DNA from 2 places in the Dickeya ananatis genome. Region 1 is predicted to be linked to the other one. Evidence: predicted binding sites of a transcription regulator. Region 1 holds the regulator's gene; the other holds the start of a gene.

Region 1 (7,373 bases):
TAGTCGAATTGGTCCACGCGGCCTGGCAGGCGTACCGTCAATCGGTCCGGCAGACATTGCATCCTGACGTGCTGTTTTATCTGCACCATTACGAATGGCCCGGCAATGTCAGGCAATTGTGGCACAGCGTCGCCCGGCTATTAATGCTCAGTGATGATGCTGAGATTAGCCTGACTCAGGCCAGCCGTATTCTGCCGCATATTATCCCCCCAACGGAGCTGGCGCAGAGGGGGGAAGGGCGACGGATTAACCGCTCATTGTGTGACGCGGTACTCAGCCGTGATCAGGACGCGTTACAGCAGTTTCACCCCTCGGTGATCAAAGCGCTGTTGTATCTGGGCGAGCATTTTCAACGTGAAGTGACGCTGATTGAACTGGCGGAGAATTCGCATATCAGTCCGTCGCATCTTTCTTATCTACTCAAGCACAGTCTCGGCTTATCGTTTAAACAGATTCTGAACCAGACCCGCATTTTCTATGCCTGCCAGCGGCTGGAGTGCCACCCCATGAGCCGGATTACCAACCTCTATCTGGATTGCGGCTACGGTGACCTGAGTCATTTTGAAAAGATGTTTAAGCGCTACACCGGTGCCACCCCCATCGAGTTTCGCAAACAGTTCAATCCGATGCTGCTGCGTAATGAAACCGGGTGAGAGCCCGATTGTCGCGGAACACCCCGGTCGTGACTGACCGGGGTTTTTCCATGATGTCGGCAGGTTTTTATCCCCGCTTTCTGCACCACATTTACGTTCTGTACCGATTGTTTCCACCTCGTATCTGGACAACCACCTCTCAACTCTTCAGACTCGGCACATTCATTCGACATCATGCGCGGTCAGCATGATATCGATGACGCACCTGGCGTCATTTATATCCGCTGATCAATAAAAATATGCTGCTACTTATCGATAACTACGACTCCTTTACCTACAACCTGTACCAGTATTTTTGCGAACTGGGTGCGGAGGTGCTGGTCAGGCGTAATGATGTGCTGACGCTGGCGGACATCGAGCGGTTATCGCCGCAACGACTGGTGATTTCTCCCGGCCCTTGTACACCGGATGACGCAGGGATCTCGCTGGCGGCGATTCGCCATTTTGCCGGTCAACTACCGATTCTGGGGGTCTGTCTGGGGCATCAGGCGCTGGGACAGGTATTCGGCGCCCAGGTGGTACGCGCCCGCCAGGTGATGCACGGCAAAACCTCGCCAGTGCGGCATACCGGGCGCGGTGTGTTCGCCGGGTTGGCAAACCCACTCACTGTCACGCGTTACCATTCGCTGGTGCTGGAAAAAAATACGCTACCTGACTGTTTTGAGGTCACAGCCTGGACTGAGCTTGACGGTGATATCGACGAGATCATGGGAATACGTCATCGTTCGTTGCCGCTGGAAGGTGTGCAGTTTCATCCAGAAAGCATCCTCAGCCAGCAAGGGCATCAGCTATTGAAAAATTTCCTTGATTTATAGTCGGATAGCGCAGGGCAGGCCGGGCGTATCGGATTAGTGATTGCCTATTTTTGATTTTTTATGCATATTTATTGATTATATTTTCACTTAAGATCTTCACTCCACACTACGGGATATGACAACGGGGCAGCAAATGGCGACAGAGAAAGCAGCAGTAACACGGGATACTTACGATAAGGTAATTCTTCCGGTTTATGCACCCGCGCAGTTTGTGCCGGTAAAAGGCAAAGGGAGCCGTGTCTGGGATCAGCAGGGCAAAGAATATATCGATTTTTCTGGTGGCATCGCGGTAACCGCGCTGGGACATTGCCATCCGGCGTTGGTGGCGGCGTTGAAAGAGCAGGGTGAAACCCTGTGGCACACCAGCAACGTATTCACCAACGAACCGGCGCTGCGTCTGGCGACCAAACTGATCAACGCCACGTTTGCCGATCGTGTGTTTTTCGCCAACTCTGGTGCAGAAGCCAATGAAGCGGCGTTCAAACTGGCACGGCATTACGCCATTACCCGTCATAGCCCGTACAAAACCAAGATAATTTCGTTTTATCAGTCGTTTCATGGCCGTACCTTGTTTACCGTGTCGGTCGGTGGTCAGCCGAAATATGCCGATGGCTTCGGCCCGAAACCGGCGGATATCGTGCACGTGCCGTTCAACGATTTGGACGCGGTCAAAGCCGTGATGGATGACCACACCTGTGCCGTGGTGCTGGAGCCGATTCAGGGCGAAGGCGGCATTACGCCTGCGACACCGGCTTTCCTCAAGGGGGTGCGTGAGCTGTGCGATCAGTATCAGGCGCTGCTGGTGTTTGATGAAGTGCAGTGTGGTATGGGCCGCAGCGGTAAGCTGTTCTCTTATATGCACTACGGTATCACACCGGATATTCTGACCACCGCGAAAGCGCTGGGCGGCGGCTTCCCGATCAGCGCCATGTTGACCACGGAAGAGATTGCGTCGGTGATGGCAGTCGGGACGCACGGCACCACCTATGGCGGCAACCCGCTGGCTTGCGCGGTGGCGGAAGCGGCGCTGGATGTGATCAATACACCGGAAGTGCTGTCCGGCGTGGTCGATCGCCATGCGCGTTTTGTGTCTGCGCTGGAGCGCATCAACGCCCAGTACGGCATTTTTGATGAAATTCGTGGCATGGGCTTACTGCTAGGCGCACAACTGAAACCGGCCTGGCATGGCCGCGCCCGTGATTTTCTGGCGGCATCGGCAGATCTGGGGTTGATGATTTTGGTGGCGGGGCCGGATGTGATCCGTTTTGTGCCGTCTCTGGTGATCACCCCGGAAGAGATAGACCAGGGGATGGCGCTGTTTGAAAAAGCCGTGGCACAGGTAGTGAAGGGCGCATAAGCCGCGCTTTCCTCTCTACTAAAACGACAAGAGCGTGCCTGGGCACGCTCTTTTTGATCCGGCTGAGTTGGGCCGATGGATGTTGATCCGGTGAATGCGAATCAGCGAGTACCGTATACCACGATGGTTTTACCGTGGGCGGAGATCAGGTTCTGGTCTTCCAGCATTTTCAGAATACGGCCGACAGTTTCGCGGGAACAGCCGACGATTTGGCCGATTTCCTGACGGGTGATCTTAATCTGCATACCATCCGGGTGGGTCATGGCGTCCGGCTGTTTGGCCAGATTAAGCAGGGTTTGCGCGATGCGACCCGTCACGTCGAGGAATGCCAGGTTGCCGACTTTTTGCGAGGTAACCTGCAGACGACGTGCCATCTGTGAGGACAAGCGCATCAGAATGTCCGGGTTGACCTGGATGAGCTGGCGGAATTTTTTATAGGAGATTTCAGCAACTTCACAGGCTGTTTTCGCCCGGACCCACGCACTGCGTTCCTGCCCGTCTTCAAACAAGCCAAGTTCGCCGATAAAATCGCCCTGATTCAGATAAGACAGAATCATTTCCTTGCCTTCTTCATCCTTGATCAGCACGGCAACCGAGCCTTTCACGATGTAGTAAAGCGTCTCTGCTTTTTCACCCTGGTGGATTAGGGTGCTCTTCGATGGGTACTTGTGAATGTGGCAATGAGAAAGGAACCATTCGAGAGTCGGGTCTGTTTGCGGTTTGCCGAGAACCATTCGCTGTTATCCTCTGTTGTTAATTCACTGCGCAAATCACAGGGCTCAGAGTTCCCTGTACGGCGTGATAACATAGTTATAATTCAATTCCGTCCTGGCGGAATGACGTCAGGGAATATACTGAGGCTGTCTATCAGATGACGCCAGTAAGCCGGTGGTGGGTCAGGCATCGACGCAACAACACATGCCGGTTTACGCTTTTGTTTGTAACACAGGTTGAGTGTAGTGTCTTGTGTTGTCTCGCTTCAGCATGATTAAGCTCTGATTATCAGGCTTTTTTGTACATAAGCGATGTAAAATTTCAAAAATAATTGATTGAGGACAAAATTATGCAGGCGCGGGTGAAATGGGTTGAAGGGTTAACATTTCTTGGTGAATCCGCTTCCGGACATCAACTGCTGATGGACGGCAACGCAGGCGATAAAGCGCCCAGCCCGATGGAAATGGTACTGATGGCCGCAGGCGGATGCAGCGCCATCGATGTGGTGTCTATCCTGCAAAAAGGCCGTCATGACGTGGTGGATTGTGAAGTCCGCCTGACGTCTGAACGCCGTGAGGAAGCACCGCGTTTGTTCACCGCCATCAACCTGCATTTTATCGTCACCGGCAAGGGCTTGGGCGATAAAGCCGTGGAGCGTGCGGTGTCGCTGTCAGCCGAAAAATACTGCTCTGTGGCGTTGATGCTGGGAAAAGCCGTGAACATTACCCATAGCCATGAAGTGATCGCGCTGGATTAAGCGCCTGTTCGCGGCGGCGTGTTGTCCTGGCCGCCGCGTCGTTAAGCGCCGGTTCATCGGCGCTTATCATCGGTGCTTATCATCGGTATATTGCCGGTGTCAGTCGATTTTATTGCCTTCCATCAACCGCTGTACCAGCGGCATCATGATCAACTCCATCGCCAGCCCCATTTTGCCACCCGGCACCACCAGCGTATTGATGTGGGAAATGAACGAGCCCTGCAACATGGCCAGCAGGTAGGGGTAATCGATGCGGTCCAGCCCCTGAAAGTGGATCACCACGAAACTTTCGTCCATCGAGGGAATGGCTTTGGCGGCGAACGGGTTAGAGGTATCGACCGTCGGTACGCGCTGGAAGTTGATGTGGGTGCGGGAAAACTGCGGCGTGATATGGGTGATGTAGTCTTCCATCGAGCGCACGACGGAATCCATCACCGCCTCGCGGGAGTGTCCGCGTTCGTTGACGTCACGTACCAGCTTCTGAATCCACTCCAGGTTGACTATCGGCACCACGCCGACCAGCAGGTCGACATGCCGGGCAACATCATGCTGTGCGGTGACCACGCCGCCGTGTAATCCCTCATAGAACAGCAGGTCGGTCGGCTCAGGCATCGGCTCCCAGGGCGTGAAGGTCCCCGGCACCTGATTGTAGGGGATGGCCTCATCATAGGTGTGCAGGTATTTGCGGGTCTGCCCGGTGCCGCTACGACCGTATTCGATAAAGGTGTTTTCCAGTTGGCAGAAGTCATTGGCTTCCGGTCCGAAATAGCTGATGTGACGCCCCAGGTCCCGTGCCTTGCGGATCGCCATATCCATTTCCGGTCGGGTATAGCGGTGATAACTGTCGCCATCCACCAGCGCGGCGCGCAGATTCAGTTGCTGGAAGATCTTGCGAAACGCCAGGCTGGTGGTCGTGGTCCCCGCGCCGCTGGAGCCGGTGACCGCGATAATCGGGTGCTGGTGCGACATGGTGTGTAACCTCCGATGTGTAGGGCAATCTTCGGTGAAGTCATCATTCGATGAGTAAGGGCAATGCCGTGCAGAGCCATCAGGCCATGTTATATCTGATCATTGTTAGCATGTTTATCGCACACTGACACGGCAATTTACGATTGATTCAGGGCTGATACCGTTCATTGTTGCTGAGCTGGCGGCGGGGCATGATATTGACGGTTTCGTGTAATTCCGACCACACCAGGACGACCTCGCCGTTTGCCAGTTGCTGACGGATATCCGCCACTTTTTCTTCGAGTGTGCGCTCCTGCTCGCCGTAGTCGGTGCCTTCACGCAGGACGAATGATTCAATCAGATTTTGCAGTGTTTCCGGCGCTAGTTCTTGCCAGGGAATGATCATGCGTGCTGCTCCAGATAAGGGGTAAACCACTCGGGAATACGGTGCTCCAGCCACAATTCAGGCCGTTGCCATGATCCGCCAACAAAACCGACATGACCGCCATGCTCTGTCAACTGGTAGTCGATATTGGCCGGGAGTTGCGAGACATCAGCGATGACCTCCGGCGTCATAAACGGGTCGTCTTTGGCGTGGATGACCAGCAATGGTTGGCGGATACGCGGCAGCAACGGCAAGGCGCTGCTCCGTCGGTAATAATCGGTTGCGCCGGTGAAACCGTGCAGAGGCGATGTTACCAGCTCGTCAAACTCTCGCAGGCGATACACCCGACGTAACCGGCTGGCGGATATCGGCAGGCAATCGGGATACATCGTCAACTTGTGCAAGGCGTTACGGCGCAGCGAGTGCAGCAGATAGAACTGGTAAATACGCGAAAAACCCTGTTCCAGACGGGTGCCGCACGATTCGAGCATCAACGGCGCGGATACTACCGCCGCGGCATCCAATGGGCAGGCGGCCCCTTGTTGCGCCAGCAGGCAAGCCAGCATATTCCCGCCCAGAGAAAACCCCGCCGCGACGGTAGGGGCGTTACCCAGCGTCTGACGCAGCCAATGCAGGAAATAGCGCGCGTCTTCGGTTTCGCTGGCGTGATACGCCCGCGGCAGGCGGTTCGGTTGTCCGCTGCACCCACGAAAGTGCATCACCACCGCCAGCCAGCCACGTTGTTGGCAGGCCGCCATCAGTCCGTGGGCATAAGGGCTGTGAAAACTACCTTCCAGCCCGTGAAACAGTACCACACGGGGTTTATGGGCCGCGTGTTGTGGCGCTTCGCTCCAGGCAAGGTCGATAAAATCGCCGTCCGGCAGAGTCAGACGCTGCCAGACGGGTTTCAGAGCCGCACGACGGCGAAACAGACGCGGCAACAGCGTCTGAATATGCGGATTGCGCCCACCCGGCAGGGGCTGAAAGCACGCACTACGGTAAGAAGAATTATTCATAAAAAGAGAGCCATGATGAAAAGAGGCATTGGGGCCTGTCGCGGCATGGCGAAGCACTTGTCTGCATCCTGCTGCGCTGCTAGGTTTAACGTCCCTTATGTTAAAGGATCGTCGTTTCATGGAGCACGTCAGCCTGTTTCTTTCAATGCTCGGTTTCTTGTGGGTCGCTGCCATTACACCAGGACCCAATAATATGCTACTTACTGCCTCCGCAGCCAACTTTGGCGTGTTACGTTCCATGTCGTTGATGCTGGGCATCATGATCGGTATGCAGAGCATACTGTTATTGGTGGCGTTGGGGCTGGGTAGCCTTATCCTGCTTTATCCTTCGCTGCATCTGGCGCTGAAGGTGCTGGGCAGTGCCTATCTGCTGTGGTTATCGTGGAAGATTGCCACGGCGGCTTACGAAAAGCTGGATACCGAAACGGCACCGCCGCGGCCGATTCCGTTGTATCAGGGCGGGTTGTTGCAGTTCCTCAACCCCAAAGCCTGGCTGATGTCGCTGGGCGCGGTGGCAGGGTTTAGCCTGTCTGGTGACGGCTATGTCGCGTCGGTGGTGGCCATCAGCGTGGCGATGGTGTGCGTTAATTTCGTGGCCGGGGTTATCTGGCTAGGGTTTGGTGCGATGATCGGCCGCCTGCTGCAAAGTCCGCGTGCCTGGAAGGTGTTCAACATTGCGATGGGGTTACTGACGGCAACCTGCGTGCTGATGATTTGGCATTAATCAT
Region 2 (7,373 bases), 1.2 Mb from region 1:
CCGTAATGGTATGGAATGTGGTATCGGCGTGAAGAACTACAACGATGTTCGCACTGGTGACATGATCGAAGTATTTGAAACTATTGAGATCAAACGCACCATCGAGTGATACGTGCAACAACGTACCTGATGTTTTCATGCTGGGGGGCCGAGTGCCCCCCAATTTTTCTTTGAGGATTCATCATGGCAAAAGAATTCAGCCGCACGCAGCGTGTGGCGCAGGAAATGCAAAAAGAAATCGCCATTATTATTCAGCGTGAAGTGAAAGATCCGCGTGTAGGTATGGCGACGGTATCCGGCGTAGAAGTGTCACGCGATCTGGCTTACGCCAAAGTATTTGTGACCTTTTTGAATGACAACGAGCCGGAGCAGGTTAAAGCCGGGGTGAAGGCATTACAGGATGCATCTGGTTTTATCCGTATGCTGCTGGGCAAGGCGATGCGTCTGCGCGTCGTACCGGAACTGACCTTCTCCTATGATAACTCTCTGGTCGAGGGGATGCGGATGTCCAATCTGGTGACCCGCGTGGTTAAACGCGATGCCGAGCGTCGTACATCTGACACAGATGATGAGCAGGAGGCGTAATGTCGCGTCCTCGCCGTCGTGGTCGTGATATCCACGGCGTTCTACTGCTGGATAAACCGCAAGGGGCGTCATCTAATGATGTCTTGCAGAAGGTAAAACGCCTCTTCAATGCCAACAAAGCCGGGCATACAGGCGCGCTGGATCCATTGGCGACCGGTATGTTGCCGATATGTCTGGGTGAAGCGACCAAGTTTTCCCAATACCTGCTGGATGCCGATAAGCGTTACCGGGTGATAGCCCGTCTGGGGCAACGGACCGATACGTCTGATGCCGACGGTAATGTTATCCAGGAACGTCCCGTCACATTTACGCATGACGCGTTAATGCTGGCGCTGGACAGCTTTCGCGGCGATACCCAGCAGGTACCGTCGATGTATTCTGCTCTGAAATACCAGGGCCGCCCGCTCTACGAGTACGCCCGTCAGGGGCTGGTTGTGCCGCGAGAAGCGCGTGACATTACCGTCTATGAGTTGCAGTTTATCCGCTGGGAAGCCGATGAGCTGGAACTGGAAATCCACTGCTCCAAGGGAACGTACATCCGTACCATCATTGATGATCTGGGTGAGAAACTGGGGTGTGGTGCTCATGTGATGTATCTGCGCCGTTTGCAGGTGGCGACGTATCCTACCGAGCGTATGGTTACGCTGGAGCAGTTACAGACGCTGCGTGAACAGGCAGAAGCACAGGAACAACCGATTGGTGACTTGCTGGATGTACTGCTGTTGCCAATGGATACCGCTGTGCAGGCATTTCCAGAGGTGAATCTGTCACCGGTGGTGGCCGGTTACCTTAAACTGGGGCAGGCAGTGCGTGCTACTGCTGTACCGACCGATGGCATGGTGCGCATCACTGAGGGTGACGAGCACCGATTCATCGGTATGGGCGAAATAGATGATGAAGGACGGGTGGCACCGCGTCGTCTGGTAGTAGAAAACCCTGAGCCGACGGCTGTCTGAGCGCCTTGCGATTATATAGCGCTAAGAGTAAAATAGCGCGGCTTAAATCTTGGGCGGCTGAATTAGAGATCGGCGCCCGTTCTATCTATATTATTTTGGAGTAAATCATGTCTCTAAGCGTTGAAGCAAAAGCGAAAATTGTTGCGGAATTTGGTCGTGGCACGAATGACAGCGGTTCTACCGAAGTCCAGGTTGCTCTGCTGACTGCGCAGATTAATCATCTGCAGGGTCACTTTGCTGAGCACAAGAAAGATCACCACAGCCGCCGCGGTCTGCTGCGTATGGTTTCTCAGCGTCGTAAGCTGCTGGACTACCTGAAGCGTAAAGATCTGGCTCGCTACACTACCCTGATTGAACGTCTGGGTCTGCGTCGCTAATTCGACGAGTTTCAGGAGAAAGGGGCCTCTTTGGGCCCCTTTCTTCTAGGAAGTACCAGCAAAACAGAGTAATGTATTGCTGTTGTAAATAGGATCCGTAATTACAGCGATTCGCGCGGCTAATGAGAGGCTTTATTTATTACTGTTGCCTATATAGGGGTGCATGGGAAATAGCTGCATCGAGAATAGCGTTATCAGAATAAAGTCTGTCATTAGTCGCGAGGATGTAATGAGCGGATCGGGTATTTAACTGGTGCGCCATATCAGGGATATGGCGCGCGCCTCTGGTAAAGGATAGTATTTTGCTAAATCCGATCGTTCGTAAATTCCAGTACGGTCAACATACCGTAACGCTGGAAACCGGCATGATGGCCCGTCAGGCCACTGCTGCTGTTATGGTTAGCATGGATGACACCGCAGTATTTGTAACTGTTGTGGGCGCCAAACACGCTAAACCGGGCCAGGATTTCTTCCCGCTGACTGTTAACTATCAAGAGCGTACCTACGCTGCTGGTCGTATCCCCGGTGGTTTCTTCCGCCGTGAAGGCCGTCCGAGCGAAGGCGAAACGCTGATTTCCCGTTTGATTGACCGTCCGATTCGCCCGCTGTTCCCGGATGGTTTCGTTAACGAAGTCCAGGTTATCGCTACTGTGGTTTCCGTGAATCCGCAGGTTAACCCGGATATCGTTGCCATGATCGGTGCCTCTGCGGCACTGAGTCTGTCGGGTATCCCGTTCAATGGCCCGATTGGTGCCGCTCGCGTTGGTTACATCAACGATCAGTACGTGCTGAACCCGACGACCGAAGAGCTGAAAACCAGCCGTTTGGATCTGGTTGTTGCTGGTACTGAAGGCGCGGTACTGATGGTGGAATCTGAAGCAGACCTGCTGAGCGAAGATCAGATGCTGGGTGCAGTGGTATTCGGTCATGATCAGCAACAGGTTGTTATCGAGAACATCAAGTCACTGACGGCAGAAGCGGGTAAACCGAAGTGGAACTGGCAGGCACCGGAAGTGAACGTCGAACTGCACAACCGTGTGCAGGCGCTGTCTGAAGCGCGTCTGGGTGACGCTTATCGCATCACTGAAAAACAGGAACGCTACGCACAGGTTGATACCATCAAAGCTGACGTGGTTGCAGCCCTGCTGGCAGAAGATGAAACGCTGGACGAAAACGAACTGCGTGACATCCTCGGCAGCATCGAGAAAAACGTAGTACGTAGCCGTGTGCTGCGTGGCGAACCGCGTATCGACGGTCGCGAAAAAGACATGATCCGTGGTCTGGATGTACGTACTGGCGTGCTGCCGCGTACTCACGGTTCTGCGCTGTTCACCCGTGGTGAAACTCAGGCGTTGGTTACCGCGACGCTGGGTACCGAGCGTGATGCTCAGAGCATTGATGAGCTGACTGGCGAGCGTACCGATCGCTTCTTGCTGCACTACAACTTCCCTCCGTACTCCGTAGGTGAGACCGGTATGGTTGGGTCACCGAAGCGCCGCGAAATCGGTCACGGTCGTCTGGCTAAACGTGGTGTACTGGCTGTTATGCCGAAACCGGAAGCCTTCCCGTACACCGTACGTGTTGTGTCTGAAATTACCGAATCCAACGGTTCTTCCTCCATGGCTTCCGTCTGTGGTGCTTCGCTAGCGCTGATGGATGCAGGCGTGCCGATCAAAGCGGCTGTAGCCGGTATCGCGATGGGTCTGGTGAAGGAAGGCGACAACTACGTTGTCCTGTCTGATATTCTGGGTGACGAAGACCACCTGGGCGATATGGACTTCAAAGTAGCCGGTAGCCGTGAAGGTGTGACCGCGTTGCAGATGGACATCAAAATCGAAGGGATCACCCGCGAAATTATGCAGGTGGCTCTGAATCAGGCCAAGGGTGCGCGTCTGCACATTCTGGGTGTGATGGAACAGGCTATCAGCACGCCGCGTGGCGATATCTCCGAATTCGCACCGCGTATCCACACCATCAAGATCAGCACTGACAAGATCAAAGATGTGATCGGTAAAGGCGGCTCTGTTATCCGCGCGCTGACTGAAGAAACCGGTACGACTATCGAGATCGAAGATGATGGTACGGTGAAGATCGCCTCGACCGACGGCGAAAAAGCTAAACACGCGATTCGTCGTATCGAAGAGATCACGGCGGAAATCGAAGTGGGCCGCATCTATCAGGGCAAAGTGACTCGTATCGTTGACTTTGGCGCGTTTGTTGCCATCGGTGGCGGTAAAGAAGGTCTGGTACATATTTCTCAAATCGCCGACAAGCGTGTTGAGAAAGTGACCGACTATCTGCAGATGGGCCAGGAAGTACCGGTCAAGGTACTGGAAGTGGACCGTCAGGGTCGTATCCGTTTGAGCATAAAAGAAGCAACTGCTCAACCTCAGGAAACTACACCGGTTTCCGAGGCAGAATAATAGCGGATAATCAATTGGCAGCTCCTTACAGTATGAAGGAGCTGCGTGTATTATAAGGAACGGATATCCTTATGCTGAGCAGTCGGGGACAGGATGTTCATCCAATGTTTGTCTTCGGGAGTGGGAAATGAAGCCTTTCTTGCGCTGGTGTTATGTTGCGACAGCAATTATGCTGGCAGGATGCAGCAACACGGATTGGCGCAAAGATGCAGTGCTGGCGGTTCCGTTGCAGCCTACGTTGCAGCAGGAAGTCATTCTGGCGCGCATGGAGCAAATCCTGGCGAGCCGGGCAATTACTCCCGATGAGCGAGCACAGCTGTTATATGAGCGCGGAGTGCTGTATGATAGCCTCGGGTTACGGGCGTTGGCGCGAAATGATTTTTCACAAGCGCTTTCTATCCGTCCCGATATGCCGGAAGTGTTTAACTATCTCGGCATTTACTTGACGCAGGCAGGCAATTTTGATGCTGCCTATGAAGCGTTTGATTCTGTATTAGAGCTTGATCCAACTTACAATTATGCGCGTTTGAATCGGGGCATCGCTTTGTACTACGGCGGTCGCTACCAGTTGGCGCAGGATGATCTGCTAGCGTTTTATCGCGACGATCCTAATGATCCTTTCCGTTCCCTGTGGCTTTACCTGGTGGAGAGAGAAATCAATCCCGAGAAGGCCAAACTGGCGTTGAAAGAACGCTACGAGGGTGCAAAGAAAGGTGTGTGGGGATGGACGATTGTCGAATTCTACCTGGGCAACATCAGCGAAAAAGCGTTGATGCAGCGTGTACAGGAAGAAGCTAAGGATAACACTTCGCTCGCCGAGCATCTCAGTGAAACTGACTTCTATTTAGGTAAGCACTACCTAAGTCTGGGGGACAAGAACACCGCCGAGGCGTTGTTCAAGCTGACGGTTGCTAACAATGTTCATAATTTTGTTGAGCACCGCTATGCATTGTTGGAATTGGCGCAGTTAGGCCAAGAGCAAGACGACCTATCAGGATCGGACCAGCAATAGCTGACGAACACCTTTCAGCCAGAGATCATGACGATTTCTTCATCGCCTTAACGGGCGAGGCTTTTTTGTTCGCTTTTTAATCCAATTTGAGCCGGTTCACACTTTTCAATGAAAATGATTGAGTATTTTCTCGACAAGTTATGTAGACTGGCCGCCATTTTGAAGTGAGGCAAAGTTTACATGGCAGAGTTTGAAATCTCTTTTGCTAGCTTGGGGCTGTCTGCTCCTATTCTGAATGCACTGTCTGAGATGGGGTATGAAAAACCGTCTCCGATTCAGGCGGAATGTATTCCTCATCTGCTCAACGGGCGCGACGTACTGGGTATGGCGCAAACCGGGAGTGGCAAGACCGCGGCATTTTCCCTGCCGCTGCTGAACAATATCAAGGCTGATCTGAAAGCACCGCAGTTGCTGGTGCTGGCACCGACCCGTGAACTGGCGGTGCAGGTTGCAGAAGCCTGTAACGAATTTTCCAAACACATGCAGGGCGTCAATGTGGTCGCGCTGTATGGTGGCCAGCGTTATGACGTGCAGTTGCGCGCGCTGCGTCAGGGGCCGCAGGTGGTTGTCGGTACGCCGGGACGCCTGCTGGATCACCTGAAACGCGGTACGCTGGACCTGTCCAACCTGAGCGGTCTGGTGCTGGACGAAGCTGACGAAATGCTGCGCATGGGCTTCATCGAAGATGTGGAAAACATCATGGCGCAGATCCCGGCTGAGCATCAGACGGCGTTGTTCTCCGCTACTATGCCGGAGGCGATTCGCCGTATCACTCGTCGCTTTATGAACGATCCGCAGGAAGTGCGTATTCAGTCCAGCGTGACCACGCGCCCGGATATCAGCCAGAGTTACTGGACGGTATACGGTATGCGTAAAAACGAAGCGCTGATCCGTTTCCTGGAAGCCGAAGACTTTGATGCCGCGATCATTTTCGTGCGTACCAAAAACGCTACGCTGGAAGTAGCCGAAGCGCTGGAGCGCAGTGGTTATAACAGCGCCGCGCTGAACGGTGACATGAACCAGGCGCTGCGTGAACAAACGCTGGAGCGTCTGAAAGACGGTCGTCTGGATATCCTGATTGCAACTGACGTTGCTGCACGTGGTCTGGATGTTGATCGTATCAGCCTGGTGGTGAACTACGATATCCCGATGGATTCCGAATCCTACGTGCACCGTATCGGCCGTACTGGCCGTGCTGGTCGTGCTGGCCGTGCGCTGTTGTTCGTGGAAAACCGCGAGCGTCGCCTGCTGCGTAATATCGAACGCACCATGAAGCTGACTATTCCTGAGGTGGAATTGCCGAACGCCGAACTGCTCGGTCAGCGTCGTCTGGCGAAATTTGCCGCTAAAGTGCAGCAGCAACTGGAAAGCAGCGATCTGGACATGTACCGTGCGCTGCTTGGCAAACTGCAGCCGCAGGAAGAGCTGGATATCGAAACACTGGCCGCCGCACTGTTGAAGATGGCGCAGGGCGAACGTCCGCTGATTCTGCCGCCGGATCCGGTGGTTGAGCGCCGTCCGCGTCGCGAATTCCGCGATCGTGATGACCGTTTCGAACGTCGTGGCGAGCGCAACGATCGTGCCCCGCGTGGTGATGATCGTCCGGCTCGTCGTGAGCGTCGTGACGTGGGTGAAATGGATCTGTACCGGATCGAAGTGGGCCGTGATGATGGCGTAGAAGTGCGTCATATCGTGGGAGCGATCGCCAACGAAGGCGATATCAGCAGCCGTTACATCGGTAACATCAAACTGTTTGCTTCGCACTCCACTATCGAGCTGCCGAAAGGTATGCCGGGGGACCTGCTGTCGCACTTTACCCGTACGCGTATTCTGAACAAGCCAATGAACATGCAACTGATGGGTGATGCACAGCCGCATGAACGCCGTGAGCGCCGTGATGGTGGTGAGCGTGGCGATCGTGGTGCCCGTGGATTTGGCGATCGTACCGGTGGCGGTCGTGGTCGTCCGTTCAACGGTGAACGTCGTGAAGGCGGCGAGCGTCGTGGTGGTAACCGTGATG

The links. The regulator CRP, encoded in region 1, controls carbon source genes, mostly activating them, when cyclic AMP is high. The targets are predictions, from matches to a motif close to ATGTGANNNNNNTCACAT.
Region 2: a site for CRP is predicted at 5,438-5,455, ahead of yrbN (protein YrbN). Genes of this name have one in related genera too.

The regions. Positions count from the first base shown of each region.
Region 1 covers NZ_CP040816.1:4,680,706-4,688,078, forward strand. The annotation lists gene FGI04_RS20865 (helix-turn-helix domain-containing protein) at 1-653, shown strand, start outside; gene FGI04_RS20870 (aminodeoxychorismate synthase component II) at 893-1,468, shown strand; gene argD (bifunctional acetylornithine/succinyldiaminopimelate transaminase) at 1,602-2,825, shown strand; gene crp (cAMP-activated global transcriptional regulator CRP) at 2,927-3,559, opposite strand; gene FGI04_RS20885 (OsmC family protein) at 3,889-4,296, shown strand; gene FGI04_RS20890 (phosphoribulokinase) at 4,396-5,265, opposite strand; gene FGI04_RS20895 (YheU family protein) at 5,414-5,650, opposite strand; gene FGI04_RS20900 (hydrolase) at 5,647-6,645, opposite strand; gene FGI04_RS20905 (LysE family translocator) at 6,764-7,369, shown strand.
Region 2 covers NZ_CP040816.1:3,516,587-3,523,959, reverse strand. The annotation lists gene infB (translation initiation factor IF-2) at 1-109, shown strand, start outside; gene rbfA (30S ribosome-binding factor RbfA) at 184-585, shown strand; gene truB (tRNA pseudouridine(55) synthase TruB) at 585-1,541, shown strand; gene rpsO (30S ribosomal protein S15) at 1,649-1,918, shown strand; gene pnp (polyribonucleotide nucleotidyltransferase) at 2,221-4,341, shown strand; gene nlpI (lipoprotein NlpI) at 4,469-5,353, shown strand; gene yrbN (protein YrbN) at 5,462-5,521, shown strand; gene FGI04_RS15580 (DEAD/DEAH family ATP-dependent RNA helicase) at 5,534-7,373, shown strand, end outside.